4 regions of the Actinoplanes sp. 13 genome follow, and region 2 is predicted to be linked to each of the others. Evidence: riboswitches for the same ligand, from Rfam matches in the RefSeq annotation. Region 2 holds a riboswitch; each other region holds the start of a gene.
The links. Region 2 has a riboswitch for cobalamin ahead of AC0NH5_RS22905 (ABC transporter substrate-binding protein). Riboswitches for the same ligand answer to the same signal wherever they lie in the genome.

Region 1 (3,425 bases), on a different contig from region 2:
TGGACGGCTGGCCGGCGTCCGCGTCCGACGGGGCCGAGCCGTTGGACGGCGGTGTGCTCACGTCCGTACCCCCGTCGGGGGAGCCTGCGCCCCGTGGCCCGCCACCGTCGCGCGGACCTCGCCGGCCGCCTCCGCCCCCGCCGTCAGGCGGTCCGTCACCGTCAGGATCGTCGCCGTGTTCCGCCGAGCCGTTCGGGTTGCCGTCCGGACCGGCGGCGTCCGAGCCGGCAGCCGGGTCGGCGGCGTCACGGTCGGCGTCCGCGGTCTGGCGTTCCTGCTCGGCCCGGTCCTCCTCGGCCTGGCGTTCGGCCTCGGCGAGGGCCTCCTCCAGCTTCTGCTCATCGGTGCCGGGCGGATCCAGCGGATCGGTGCGGCGGCGGTGCGGCAGGGCCAGGCGGGCGGCGTCGCGCACGTCGTCCGCGGTGACCACGGTCCGGCCGTGCCAGGCTGCCAGCGCCACCGCGCAGCGGGCCACCACGATGTCGGCGCGCATCCCGTCGACGCCGTAGGCGAGGCACACCCGGGCGATCCGGTCGAGCTCGGTGTCGGGCAGGGTGACCGACGGCAGCTGGGCGCGGGCCGCGGCGATCCGGGCGGCGAGGTCACGCTCGGCGCCGGTGAAGCGGGTCGCGAAACCGGCGGGATCCAACTCGTAGGCGAGGCGGCGGCGCACCACCTCGGCGCGCAGCGCCGCGTCGCGGGGCGCGGCCACCGTGACCACCAGGCCGAACCGGTCGACGAGCTGCGGGCGCGGCTCGCCCTCCTCCGGGTTCATGGTGCCGACCAGCAGGAACCGGGCGGCGTGCTTGACCGAGACGCCGTCGCGCTCGACGTGCGCGCGGCCCATCGCGGCGGCGTCCAGCAGCAGGTCGACCAGGTGGTCGGGAAGCAGGTTGACCTCGTCGACGTAGAGCACGCCGCGGTGGGCGGCGGCGAGCAGGCCGGGCTCGTAGGCCTTGACCCCGTCGCTGAGCGCGCGCTGCAGGTCCAGCGTGCCGACCACCCGGTCCTCGGTGGCGCCGACGGGCAGCTCCACCAGGGTGGCGGGTCGCGCGGCGGCCGGCCCGGCCGCCGGGTGCGGGCCGTCCGGGCAGCCCGGGTCGGGTGCGCCGGGGTCGCAGGCGAACCGGCAGCCCGGCACCACCGTGACCTCGGGCAGCAGGGCGGCGAGGGCACGGACGACGGTGCTCTTGGCGGTGCCCTTCTCGCCGCGCACCAGCACCCCGCCGACGGCGGGTGAGACGGCGGTGAGCAGGAGCGCCAGGCGCAGGTCGTCGAGGCCGACCACGGCCGAGAACGGGTACGGACTCGTCACGGAGATCCCTTCCGGCGGGTGTCCACGCCCGCGCGTCGGTTGGCACGAGCGGCCGGAGTCTCCTGACTCCCGGATCGACGTCTCCCGCTCGCCTTCCGGCCGTCGCAGGCCGTGGCGCTGGGTAGCGGGTCGCTCCCCGGTCACAGTGGCGGGACCGTCCCGGACTCGCACCGGGTTCCTCCGCAACCGCTCGCCGGTCACTCTTTCCTACCGCCGGGCCGCCCGTCAACGCGGGTTCCGTCACCCCGCCCCGGTGTGTGGAGTTGCGGCTCGAATCGGACCGCAACTTCACACACAACCGGGCCACCACGGCGGCTCGAATCGGACCGCAACTTCACACACGGGGGTGCGGGTCAGGCTCCTCGGCCGACGGCCTTCTCGGTGCTCGGCAGCGGCTCCGGGGCGAGCCGGTCCAACTCGGTGACCACGTCCAGCACCGCCAGCGCGGAACGCTCCACCAACGGCCGCCACCGTTGGTAGAGCTCGGCCGCCACCGGGTCCGGCTGCACCGGCTCGCGGGCCGGCACCAGCGCGGCCGCCTGGTCCAGGTCGGGCAGTGACCCGAGGGCGTGCCAGGCCAGCAGGCAGGCACCCAGCCCGGTGCCCTCCGGAGTGTCGGCCACCGCGACCGGCAGGTCCATCGCCGCGGCCAGCACATCGACCCACAGGTCGGAGGCGACCGCCCCGCCGGTGGCCCGGATCTCGGTGATCGGGTGCCCCTCCGCGTCGAACGAGTCACGGACCAGGGCCAGCTGCTGGCAGACGCCCTCGACGGCGGCCCGGACCAGGTGCGGCCGGCCGTGCTCGCGGCGCAGCCCCAGATAGGCGCCGCGCATCCCGGGCCGCCACCACGGGGCCCGTTCGCCCAGCAGGTATGGCAGGCAGAGCAGGCCCTCGCTGCCGGGCTCCACCTCGGCCGCCTCGCGGAGCAGGTCGGCGTCGCGGTCGTCGGCCGCCTCACCGGCCGCCCCGGCCTCGGTCATGGCGTGGGCGGCCCAGCGCACCACCGAGCCGGCGTTGTTGACGGCGCCACCGATCACCCAGCGGTCCTCGGTGAGGGCGTAGCAGAACAGCCGGCCGGCGGCGTCGGTAGTGGGCCGGTCGACGAGCGTGCGCAGGGCGCCGCTGGTGCCGAGCGAGACCGCCGCCACGCCGGGCGGGGTGGCGCCGACCCCGAGGTTGGCGAGCGGCCCGTCGGCGGCGCCGATGATCAGTGGGGTGTCCGCGGGCAGCCCCGCGGCGGAGGCGATCTCCGGGCGCAGGCGCAGGCGGGAGGTGGTCGGCACGACCTCGGCGAGTTGCTCAGGTCGTACCCCCGAGATCTTCAGAGCCTCGTCGTCCCACCGCCTGGAGTGGATGTCGTAGAGGCCGGTGCCCGAGGCGACCGACAGGTCGACGAGGAACGGCGCGTCGCTCAGCGCGGCGAGCAGCAGCTCCTTGACGCCGCCCCAGCGCGGCGTGCCGCGCAGCGTGTCCGGGTCGGTGGCGGACCACCAGGCCAGCTTGGTCATCGGCGACATCGGGTGCACCGGTGTGCCGGTGCGCGCCTGCAGCACCTTGCCCGCGCCGTCGGCCACGATGCGCTCCCACTGCTCGGCCGATCGCCCGTCCGCCCAGGTGATCACCGGGCCGAGCGGGCGGCCGTCGCCGTCCATCGGGACCAGCGCGTGCAGGAAGGCGCTGAGCCCGATGCCGGCCACCCGGTCGCCACGCTCGCGACATTGCGCGGCGATGTCCGTGAGGGCCTGGACCGCGGCCTCGACGAGCTTGCCGGCGTCCAGCTCGGCCCGGCCGGGGCCGGGCACCGAGAGTGGATAGTGCACGCTGGTCTGGGCCCGCAGTTCGCCGGACGCCGCGGCGGCGACGCCCTTGGTCGCGGTGGTCCCGGTGTCGATCCCGATGACGACGTCCAACTCTTTGCCTCCCCTAGCCGGCGAACAGCTTCGCGTAATGGTCGCGCAGCCCTTCCCAGCCGTGTGCCCGGGCCGCCTCTCCGCGAACCGCCTCGACGTCCTCGCCGTCGAGCAGACGCTCCAGCACGTCGGCGCAGAGGTGCCAGCCGGCCGCGACCATCGCCTCGATGCCCTGCTCGCCCGACGTGTGCCGGAGC
Region 2 (3,425 bases):
CCGCCTGACCCGGTCGCGGCCGAGCTTCCCGCGAACAACCCACAAGCACTGTTGACCGCATGTAAGTCTAGTTATGTAGACTTTCTGTATGCCGCGAACACCGCACGCCTCTCCGCAGACCCTGCTGCTCTTCGAGGCCCTTCTCGAGCAACCGGCGACCTGGCGATACGGCTACGACCTGAGCCGTGAGACCGGCCTCGCCTCCGGCACCCTCTACCCGATCCTCATGCGCCTGTCGGAGCAACGGCTCCTGGAGGCCGGCTGGGAGCCGTCCGACCAGCCCGGCCGTCCACCCCGGCATACCTATCGGCTCACCGGCGATGGGATCGCCCTGGCCAAGGCCCGTCTGGCCGAGGCGGCGGCGAAGTCCCGCAGGACCGGAGCGGCGTCCAGGGTGCGGCCGGCATGAGCGCCGCCGACGGTCGGGTCCGGGCCGCCACCCGCCGCCTGCTCACCTTCGCGGTCCGCGGCCGCCGGAATCGCGGCGGACCGTGGGGTGAAGCGGTGCTGGCTGAGTTCGATCAGATCAGCGGCAATCGCGCTGCGCTGCGCTGGGCCGTGGGCGGCCTGCGGGTGGCCGGCCGCGAGCGGTACGCGTCCGTGCGTACCCCCATGAAGTTGGCCACCGCGGCGGCGTCTCTCGCCGTCGCCGCCGTGCTGATCGACCAGTTCGCGCTGACCGTGCAGTACGTGCCCAGTTCCGGCATGGAGCCCACCATGGACGCCGCCAGCCGGCACGTGCTGGACAAGGTCACCTTCCGGCTGACCGGCATCGACCGGGGTGACATCGTGGTGCTCCCGGTCCCCGGCACACCGGGGTTCACCACCGAGCGACGGGTGATCGGCATCTCCGGCGACCGGATCGAGTGCCGGGACGGCCGGGTGTTCCGCGACGGCGCCCCGATCGACGAGCCTTACCTGGCCGCCGAAACCCGGACCGAATGTGATCCGGTCACAGTCGTCGCCGGCGGGGTCTATGTCCTCGGCGACAATCGTGACGTCGCGCAAGATTCCCGGCACTGGGGCACGTTCGGCCGGGATTCCGTCGAAGGACGAATCGTACGGATCGGCTAGACGGGCAGATGTCGCCGCGGCCGGTCGGTGGGTTAGCGTTTCCTTGACCGCGCCGCAGCGAAGCCGGTGAGAAACCGGAGCTGTCCCGCAACTGTGATCCCTCGTTCTCGAGGTCTAGCCAGGTCGCCTGGGCGCCGGTCGCGATTCAGCGCTCCCGGGGAGGGGCGCCTCGCGGGCGGGGCCGGCGTTGGCTCCTGTCGGCGAAGCACCACAAGCCCGGCCGACAGGAGGACCTATGAAACGCCTGCTCAGCACCGCTGCGGCGGTCACCGTACTGATGCTCGGCGGATGCGCCGGCGACAGCCAGGAGCCCACCGCCACCGCACCCGGTGCCGGTGCGTCGTACCCGGTCACGGTGGGAACGGTGACTCTCGGCGCCCGGCCCGACAAGATCGTCTCGCTCAGCCCGACCGCCACCGAGATGCTCTTCGCGATCGGCGCGGGGCCGCAGGTCACAGCCGTGGACGACCAGTCGAGCTTCCCGGCCGAGGCGCCCCGGACCGATCTCTCCGGTTTCAAGCCGAACGCTGAAGCGGTCGCCGCGAAGGACCCGGATCTCGTGGTGCTCTCCAACGACACCGACAACATCGTGTCCCAACTCGACAAGCTGGATATTCCGGTGCTCCTGACCCCGGCCGCGAAATCGTTGGACGACACGTACCAGCAGATCGGCGACCTCGGCACGCTGACCGGTCACCGGGCCGAGGCCGAGAAGGTCAGCGCGGACATGGCGGCGAAGATCGACGGGATCGTCAAGACCGTGCCCGCCCGGAGCAAGCCGCTCAGCTATTACTACGAACTGAGCCCGGATCTCTACACCGCCACCTCGAAGACCTTCGTCGGTTCGGTCTTCACCCTCTTCGGCATGACCAATGTGGCCGATTCCGCCGATCCGGACGGCGCGCTCGGCGGGTACCCGCAGATGGCGCAGGAGGCGCTGGTCAAGGCGAACCCGGACACGATCTTCCTGGCCGACGTGAAGTGCTGCAAGCAGTCCGCCGACACGGTGAAGGCGCGCAGCGGCTGGTCGGCGGTCACCGCGGTCCAGAAGGGACAGGTCTACCCGCTCGACGACGACATCGCGTCGCGCTGGGGCCCGCGTACCGTCGATCTCGTCCAGGCCGTCGCGGATTCGGTGGGCAAGGTTCCCTCATGACGGATCGGCGCAGGCCGGCCGGCCTGCGCCCGGCCTGGCTCGCGGCCGGCGTGCTGACCGTGCTGGTCGCGGCGATCGCCGGATGTGCGTTCGGGACGGTGCCGCTGCCGCCCGGCGGCGTCGCGCTGGAGATGATCAATCAACTTCCCGGGGTACGCCTGGACAGCGGCCTGACCGAGCGGGAGATCTCGATCCTGCTCCAGCTGCGCCTGCCGCGCGTGGTGCTCGGGCTGCTGGTCGGGGCGATGCTGGCGCTGGCCGGCGCCGCCTATCAGGGCGCGTTCCGCAACCCGCTCGCCGATCCGCACCTGCTCGGCGTGGCGGCCGGCGCCGGCCTCGGCGTCACCGCGGTCATCGTGCTGGGTGCGGCCGTGCCGACCGAGCTGCCGATCGGCGTGCCCGCGGCCGCCTTCGCCGGGGCGATCATCGCGGTGACGCTCACCTGGTTGCTCGGGGCGGCCGGCGGCCGCGAACGGTCGCCGGCCTCGCTGATCCTGGCCGGGGTGGCGGTCTCCGCGTTCCTCTCCGCGGCGCAGACCTATCTGCTGCAACGCAACGTCGAGTCGTTGCAGCTGGTCTACTCCTGGCTGCTCGGCCGGCTCGCCACCGCGGGCTGGCACGACGTGCTGGTGATCCTGCCGTACGTGGTGATCACCGGGGTGATCGTGCTGACCCGGCGCCGCGAACTGGACGTGCTGGCGGTCGGCGACGCCGAGGCGAAAAGCCTGGGCCTGCATCCGCAGCGCAGCCGGTACCTGCTGATCATCGCCGCGTCCCTGGGCACCGCGGCGGCCGTCTCGGTCTCCGGGCTGATCGGTTTCGTCGGGATCATCGTGCCGCACACGATCCGCCTGTTGACCGGGCCCAGTTACCGGTCGTTGCTGCCGCTCTCGCTGCTGTACGGAGCCGCGTTCCTGACCTTGACCGACCTGCTGGCGCGGACCGCGGGCGGCGAAGCGGAGATCCCGATCGGCGTGGTCACCGCGTTCCTCGGCGCGCCCTTCTTCATCCTTGTCCTGCGCACCAGCCGGGCGGTGCCGGCATGACCCGCACCTGCTGGGTGGTGCCCGGATGACCGTGCACGTCAGCGGGCTCACGGTGCGGCTCGACGGGACGCTCATCGTCGACGGTGTCGACCTCGACGTGGCCGACGGCGAATGGGTCACCGTCATCGGCCCGAACGGCGCCGGCAAGT
Region 3 (3,425 bases), on a different contig from region 2:
AGTTCTGCTTCAAGTGGATCGACTCGGTCTTCGAGCTGCGAACGCTCACCTCGAAGGACGACCGGCGGGCGTTCCTGCTGAACCTGATCTGCTTCGCGGCGTGCATCGAGGGACTGTTCTTCTACGGCGCCTTCGCGTACGTCTACTTCCTGCGCTCCCGCGGCGTGCTGCAGGGGCTCGCCTCCGGCACCAACTGGGTGTTCCGCGACGAGAGCATGCACATGGCGTTCGCGTTCGACGTGGTCGACACCGTGCGGCAGGAGGAGCCCGACCTGTTCGACGCGGCCCTGGAGCAGCAGGTCCGCGACATGCTGGCCGAGGCGGTCGAGTGTGAGGTCCAGTTCGCGGCGGACCTGCTGGAGCAGGGCGTCTCCGGGATGTCGCTGACTGACATGCGGGAGTACCTGCAGCACGTCGCGGACCGGCGGTTGCAGGCGCTGGGGATCGAGCCGGTCTACGGCAGCAAGAACCCGTTCGCGTTCATGGAGCTGCAGGACGTGCAGGAGTTGTCGAACTTCTTCGAGCGGCGGGTCTCGGCCTATCAGGTCGGCGTGACCGGCTCCGTCAGCTTCGACGACGACTTCTGACGCACCGTTGTGGTGACTTGGGGTCCCGTGCGCACCCCAAGTCACCACACTCGCGGGCCGGAGCGCGATCAGTGTGTGAAGTTCGGGTCCGATACGGACCCGAACTTCACACACTGGTTTGCGGGACGGGCGCGGGCTCGGCGTGGGTGGTGCGCGGGGTGAGCAAGGCGGCGTACGCCAGGCCCAGCACGGTCCACAGCACCGCCTGCACGCCGAGCGACGTGATCCGGAAGTCCCACAGCAGCGCCGGCGGGAACGTCGCCGGCACCTCGTTGATGCGGGGCAGCAGCAGGTAGGCGACCGCGACCACGACCAGGAAGCCGGCCACGGCCGCGGCGGCCCGCCGCGACTCGGTCCGCTGGGTGCGCGCGGCGATCACCGCGGCCCAGACCGCGACCAGCCCGAGCACCAGCACCGCCAGATAGCTCCAGGTGCGCTGGTTGATGGTGGCCGGGTCGCCGACCGCGGGCGGGTTCGGCGGATATTTTGCGAACGGCACGAGCACCGCGCCGAGCAGCGCCGAGCCGGCCAGCTGGAGCGCGGCCCGGCTGTCGCTGCGGGTCCGCAGCCGGCCCCGCAGCAGCGCGAACGCGACGGCGAGGATACCGCCGACGGCCACCCCGTAGAGCGTGGTGGCCAGCACCAGACCGGCTTTCTGCCCGCCCCGGCTGACCAAGGGCTCCCCGTCGTGGTGGCCGGCGTCGCCGGACGCGTGCGCGGCGGCCTCCTCGATCGCGATGGCCGCCTCCACGTGCGGCTCCCCGAACACGAACGCGAAACCGCCGGCCAGCAGCCCGGCGATCAGCCCGGCGAGCAGGCCGCGAAGCAGGAGGGAGCCGAATCGGTGGGTCAGTGGCACGGAACGCCCAGCAGGTGCCGGCCGTCGTGCATCAGTTCGTGCAGGAACATGCCGCTCTGCGAGACGGCGCCGTTGTCGAAGGCGACCAGGTAGGCCAGCAGCAGCATCGTGGCGACGACCCCGGCTGCGGTGCCGGCGAGGCGGCGGGAGATCGCCGGGGCGGCGGTGGGCCGGGCGGATCGAACGTCGGACATGAAGACCAGACCTCCTACGGGATGACGCGTCCCGTTCGTGGGGCTGCGGCAGGCGAGCTTCCTGACTCCCGGCCCAGGACTGGACCGGTCACAGTGGCGCGACCGCACCGGACTCTCACCGGTTTCCCTCGCGTTGCCGCAGATGACTGACCTCAACCTAGTTGCCACCGCCGCATCGGCACAACGGTCAGCCCCGGTCCGCCATGGTCGTCTTCGTCTCTTCCGGACAACCGGCCGGCGGCTGATGCGAAGGTCATAAAAATGCGCCGCCGAGGATGGCCCTCGGCGGCGCGGACGTGCGGGGGGTGCGGTGATCAGGCGGCGCCGTCGATGTGGCGGCGGAGCTTGACCAGGGCCTTGGAGAGCAGCCGGGACACGTGCATCTGCGAGATCCCGATCTGCTGCGCGATCTCCGACTGGGTCAGGTTGCCGTAGAAGCGCAGGCTCACGATCTTCTGCTCGCGCTCGTCCAGGGTGGCCAGGGCCGGCCCGAGCGAGACGCGCAGTTCGGCCAGCTCGAAGCCGTTGTCCTGCTCGCCGAGGGTGTCGCCGAGCGTGGTGCTGCCCTCGGCGTTGGCCGGGGTGGAGAGGCTGGTGGAGTTGTAGGCGCGGGCGCCCTCCAGGCCCTCCAGCACCTCTTCCTCGGAGATGCCGAGGTGGGCGGCGATGTCCGCGACGGTGGCGGAGCGGCCCAGGGTGTGCGCGAGGTCGTTGTTCGCCGCGGTGATCGCCAGGCGCAGCTCCTGCAGCCGGCGGGGCACGCGGATGGACCAGGTGCGGTCGCGGAAGTGCCGCTTGAGCTCGCCGACGATGGTCGGGATCGCGAAGCCGGCGAAGTCGACGCCGCGGTCGGCCTCGAAGCGGTCCACCGCCTTGATCAGGCCCATCACGGCGACCTGCTGGAGGTCGTCGACCGGCTCGCCGCGGCCGGCGTAGCGGTTGGCCAGGTGGCGGGCCAGCGGCAGCCACGCCTCGATCGCCTCGTCGCGGACCCGGGGCCGGGACGGGTGGTCGGCGGGCAGTGCCGCCATCGCAGCGATCAATTCGCTTGCCGCATCGGTGGTCCTGGTGGAGTCGGACGTGCGGCTTGCGGAAACAGCGACGGCGGTCATGGGGCTCCTAGCTTCTGCCTTGCGATGCACTTGCCTTGCGATGCGTGGCACCCCTAGTGCCCAACTCCCCGCGCGTCCTAAACAAAAAAGATCCGGAACGGCCCCGAGGGGTCAGCGGCGCGGTTCCCAGCGGAACATCCGGGCGGCCAGCGCCACCGCCACCACGACCCAGCTGAACGTCGGGGCCAGCAGCAACAGCGAGTCGCCGATCGCGGCACCGCCGTTCCAGGCGTTCATCACCAGCTCGGTGGCCGAGCCGCCGGGCAGCAGCCGCTTCAGCAGGGTGAGCTCCGCGGTGCCGCTGATGCCCACCCAGCTGACCACCGCGATGACGCCGAGGCTGACCGGCAGCGTGGTCACCTGGGCGTGCTCCGGCGAGTTGGTGAGACCGGCGGTGGCCAGCGCCAGGCCTACCATCATGGCGATCATGGCGAGGACCGCGGCGCCCATCAGCGGCACGTTGTCCGGCCGGTCGGCGACCGTGGCCAGCACGGTGAGGATGGTCACCACCTGCACCAGCGCCAGGACGGTGACCGGCAGGAGCAGCCCGACGAGGATCTGCCGGTCGCCGGCGGCGGTGGACCGCAGCCGCTTGAGGAAGAGGTTCTGCCGACGGGTGGCCAGCGTGGTCACCGCGGTGGTGTAGAGCCCGAACGCCCCGATCGTGAACATC
Region 4 (3,425 bases), on a different contig from region 2:
GTCCTGCAGTCCCATCAGCCCGAGGCCGACCGGGCGCCAGCGCGGGTTGGACGCGGCCGCCTGCCGCGCCGGGTAGTAGTTGATGTCGATCACCCGGTCCAGGAAGACCACCGCGGTACGCACAGTCGCGCGCAGCTTCTCCCAGTCCACCCCGCCGGCGGTGGTGTGCGCGCCCAGGTTGATCGAGCCCAGGTTGCAGACCGCGGTCTCGTCGTCGGAGTTCACCTCGAGGATCTCGGTGCACAGGTTCGACAGGTGGATCACGTTGCCGGCAGTGCCGGTCTGGTTCGACAGCGCGTTGGAGCGGTCCTTGAACGTCATCCAGCCGTTGCCGGTCTGCGCCAGCGTGCGCATCATCCGGCCGTAGAGGTCGCGGGCCTTGACCGTCCGCACCGCCTTCTTCTCGGCACGCCGGTAGGCCTCGTCGAACTCCGCGCCGTACAGGTCGGGCAGTTCCGGCGCGTCCGACGGGTCGATCAGCGACCACTCGCCGTCCGCCTCGACCCGGCGCATGAACTCGTCCGGGATCCAGTTCGCCAGGTTCAGGTTGTGCGTGCGCCGGGACTCCTCGCCGGTGTTGTCCCGCAGTTCCAGGAACTCCTCGACGTCCGGGTGCCACGGCTCCAGATAGACGCAGGCCGCCCCCTTGCGCCGGCCGCCCTGGTTGACCGCCGCCACCCCGGCGTCCAGGGTCTTCAGGAACGGCACGATGCCGTTCGACTTGCCGTTGGTGCCCCGGATGAGGGCGCCGCGCCCGCGGACCCGGCTCCACGAGATGCCGATGCCGCCGGAGAACTTCGACAGCTTCGCGACCTGGTGGTACCGCTCGTAGATCGAGTCGAGCTCGTCCTTCGGCGAGTCGACCAGGAAGCACGACGACATCTGGGTGTGCCGGGTGCCGGAGTTGAACAGCGTCGGTGAGCTGGGCAGGTACGCCAGCGACGACATCAGCCGGTAGAACCCGGTGGCCTCCGCGGCGTTCTGCGACAGGCCGCAGGCGACCCGCATCAGCCAGTGCTGCGGTGTCTCGATGACGGCCCGGGTGGTGGGGTGCCGCAGCAGGTACCGGTCGGCGACCGTGCGCAGGCCGAAGTACTCGAACCGCAGGTCACCGTCCACGTCCACAGCCGCGTCCAGCACCGTGGCGTGGGCCGCGACGAACTCCGCGGTGCCGTCACCGATCAGGCCCTGCGCGTGTCCCAGGCGGATCGACTCGCTGAAGCTGGTGACGCCCTGCTCCCGGACCTCCTCGTCGACGCACGCGGCGAGCAGCCGCGCGGCCAACTTGGAGTACTGCGGCTCCTCGCCGATCAGTTCGGCGGCCGTCTGGATCGACAGTTTGTCCAGCTCGGCGGTGGTCGCGCCGTCGTAGAGGCCGCTGATCGTCCGGGTGGCCACCCGCAGCGGGTCCACCTCGTCCAGGTCGGCGACCCACCGCTCGACCGCCTTGACGATCTTGTTGACGTCGACCGGCTCCAGGTCGCCGTTGCGTTTGCGCACCCGCATCGCGTGCCGGCGCTGCTCCGGCAGCACGGTTTTGTCCGGTGTGAGTGTCATGCCCTCTCCTCGCGAGCACGCGGGAGGCAGACACCACCGTCCCCGGCGCACGCGGGCAGCCGGGGCCGAACTGGCGTCGGCCGTCCCACGCGGCCTTCGACCGCCACACGCGGTGCGTGCGGCGCGCTGGCAGGTCTTCGGACTCGTGGGCGTCCTGCTCGCTCCTACTGGCCGTCGCTTCCCAGGCTCGCGCCCAGTGCTTCATGACGGCTGTCGTTCCCACTCACCGCTGCGGGGCAGTCCCGGTTTCCCACCGGGTTCCCTGTTGCCTCGGCCGGCCCGTTGACAGGGCCGGTCGAACCAGCTGCGTGGCACACCATATCTGGGTGGCTACGGAAAAGTCATACCCACATGGTGTGTCGGACGAAGATCACCCGGACTGACCTGCCGGCGCCCGGATGACCGAGAGCGTCAGCGGCGCGGGCATCGTGGCGATACCCGGCCCGCCGTCGCGCACCCAGGCAGCGATGTCGGTGACGATCACGTCGTCGAGGACCAGCCCGAACCACACCGGACGAGCGCCCCGCCTGCGTGCGGCCGGCGCCGGATGCACGACCACGACGTTCGACTGCGCGCATGCGTCCAGGCACAGGCTGGTGCGTACCCGATGATCCGCACCCATCGCCTCCCGCAACCGCTCCACCTGCCCGGCGTGATCCACCGCCGGATGTTTCCCCACGCTGCCGCAGCAACAGTCCCGGCACACCGTCACCGTGCAACCGGCAAGGCTGTTCTCGCCCACTCGACCTCTTTCGCCAAAACCATTCTGCGGGTACGACCGGACGACCCGTTCACGCCGGTCCCCGCGCCAGCACCGCCGCCCACGTGCGACGGCGCGCGTCCTCCGGGGTGAGCACACAGTCGCCGCAGGTGCCGCCGCCCGGAATCCGGTAGTACAGACAGCAGTTGCGGCGCACCAGGAACCAGCGTTCCCGCGCGGGATCCGGCCGGATGAGATCCGCGGCCCCCCGCAGGGGCGGCACCTGCAGCGCCGCCGCCACGACCGCCGCGGCCCGCTCCGCCACCCCGGGCTCCGCGTCGGCGATCATGCCGGCCGCCCCGCCCAGCGCCGACGCCACGTTGCCCCACAACACCTGCGGCGACAGCACGAACCGCTCGCGGAACACCTCCAGCAGAGGCTCGACCTGCCGCCGGAACACCTCCGCCGGCTGCTGCCCGCCGACCGCGCCCAGGTCCCGCCAGGCGATCGGCACCGGCCCGCTCCCGACCGGCCGCCACCACATCCGGTCCGCATCCGGCAGCGGCAGCACACCGGTGACGGCCACCGCGGCGACCAGCGGCGACAGCAGGCGCGAGGCGAGCCCCAGAAAGATCGTCGAAGCGACCGCCCGCTCCTCGAGCTCACCCGGATCGAGCCCACCCATCCGCGCCAGCGTCTCCCGCCCCGCGCCGACCCGTTCCGCGATCACCTCGGCGTCGAACAGCTCTCGCAGCGGCCGCCACCCGGCCCCGCCGTCGTAGCGCTCCCACGCGAAATAGGCCCCGAACCGGGCGGCCGCCCGCAGCGCCTCCCCAGCGCGGTCGTCAGACACGACCCTCACGGTACGGCCCGGCCACCTCGGCACCGTGACGCGCCATCCAGCCCAGCAGATCCTCGAAGATCCGCTCCGCCTCCCGCAGCCCCGACGCCCGGTGATCGTCACGGGCCCGCCGGAACCGGGCGGCCAGCGCCTCCACCACCTCCGCCGGCGTCACACCACCGTAGGCGTCACACATCAGCCGGGTCTTCCGCGCCTGCTCACCCACCGGCACCTCGGCACTGGTCAGATCGGCGAACCCCCACACCGCTTGCGCGAAGTCGTCCACCCGCCGCCCCGGCCCGGCATCGTCCTCGAAGTCGATGATCG

Region 1: it holds a riboswitch for cobalamin, as region 2 does, so the genes downstream of both, AC0NH5_RS36895 (VWA domain-containing protein) here and AC0NH5_RS22905 (ABC transporter substrate-binding protein) in region 2, are expected to answer to the same signal.
Region 3: it holds a riboswitch for cobalamin, as region 2 does, so the genes downstream of both, AC0NH5_RS39130 (CbtB domain-containing protein) here and AC0NH5_RS22905 (ABC transporter substrate-binding protein) in region 2, are expected to answer to the same signal.
Region 4: it holds a riboswitch for cobalamin, as region 2 does, so the genes downstream of both, AC0NH5_RS39115 (ribonucleoside-diphosphate reductase subunit alpha) here and AC0NH5_RS22905 (ABC transporter substrate-binding protein) in region 2, are expected to answer to the same signal.

Annotation. Positions count from the first base shown of each region.
Region 1 is NZ_JBVYOQ010000032.1:62,376-65,800, reverse strand. Features, by position in the region: gene AC0NH5_RS36895 (VWA domain-containing protein) at 1-1,315, opposite strand, end outside; cobalamin riboswitch at 1,372-1,495, opposite strand; gene AC0NH5_RS36890 (gluconokinase) at 1,669-3,228, opposite strand; gene AC0NH5_RS36885 (SRPBCC family protein) at 3,242-3,425, opposite strand, start outside.
Region 2 is NZ_JBVYOQ010000012.1:4,627-8,051, forward strand. Features, by position in the region: gene AC0NH5_RS22890 (DUF4229 domain-containing protein) at 1-8, shown strand, start outside; gene AC0NH5_RS22895 (PadR family transcriptional regulator) at 89-409, shown strand; gene lepB (signal peptidase I) at 406-1,074, shown strand; cobalamin riboswitch at 1,079-1,227, shown strand; gene AC0NH5_RS22905 (ABC transporter substrate-binding protein) at 1,310-2,230, shown strand; gene AC0NH5_RS22910 (FecCD family ABC transporter permease) at 2,227-3,276, shown strand; gene AC0NH5_RS22915 (ABC transporter ATP-binding protein) at 3,302-3,425, shown strand, end outside.
Region 3 is NZ_JBVYOQ010000038.1:31,414-34,838, forward strand. Features, by position in the region: gene AC0NH5_RS39120 (ribonucleotide-diphosphate reductase subunit beta) at 1-587, shown strand, start outside; gene AC0NH5_RS39125 (CbtA family protein) at 694-1,446, opposite strand; gene AC0NH5_RS39130 (CbtB domain-containing protein) at 1,437-1,640, opposite strand; cobalamin riboswitch at 1,675-1,806, opposite strand; gene AC0NH5_RS39135 (SigB/SigF/SigG family RNA polymerase sigma factor) at 1,955-2,752, opposite strand; gene AC0NH5_RS39140 (hypothetical protein) at 2,864-3,425, opposite strand, start outside.
Region 4 is NZ_JBVYOQ010000038.1:26,783-30,207, reverse strand. Features, by position in the region: gene AC0NH5_RS39115 (ribonucleoside-diphosphate reductase subunit alpha) at 1-1,557, opposite strand, end outside; cobalamin riboswitch at 1,669-1,878, opposite strand; gene AC0NH5_RS39110 (hypothetical protein) at 1,928-2,269, opposite strand; gene AC0NH5_RS39105 ((2Fe-2S)-binding protein) at 2,349-3,110, opposite strand; gene AC0NH5_RS39100 (phosphotransferase) at 3,103-3,425, opposite strand, start outside.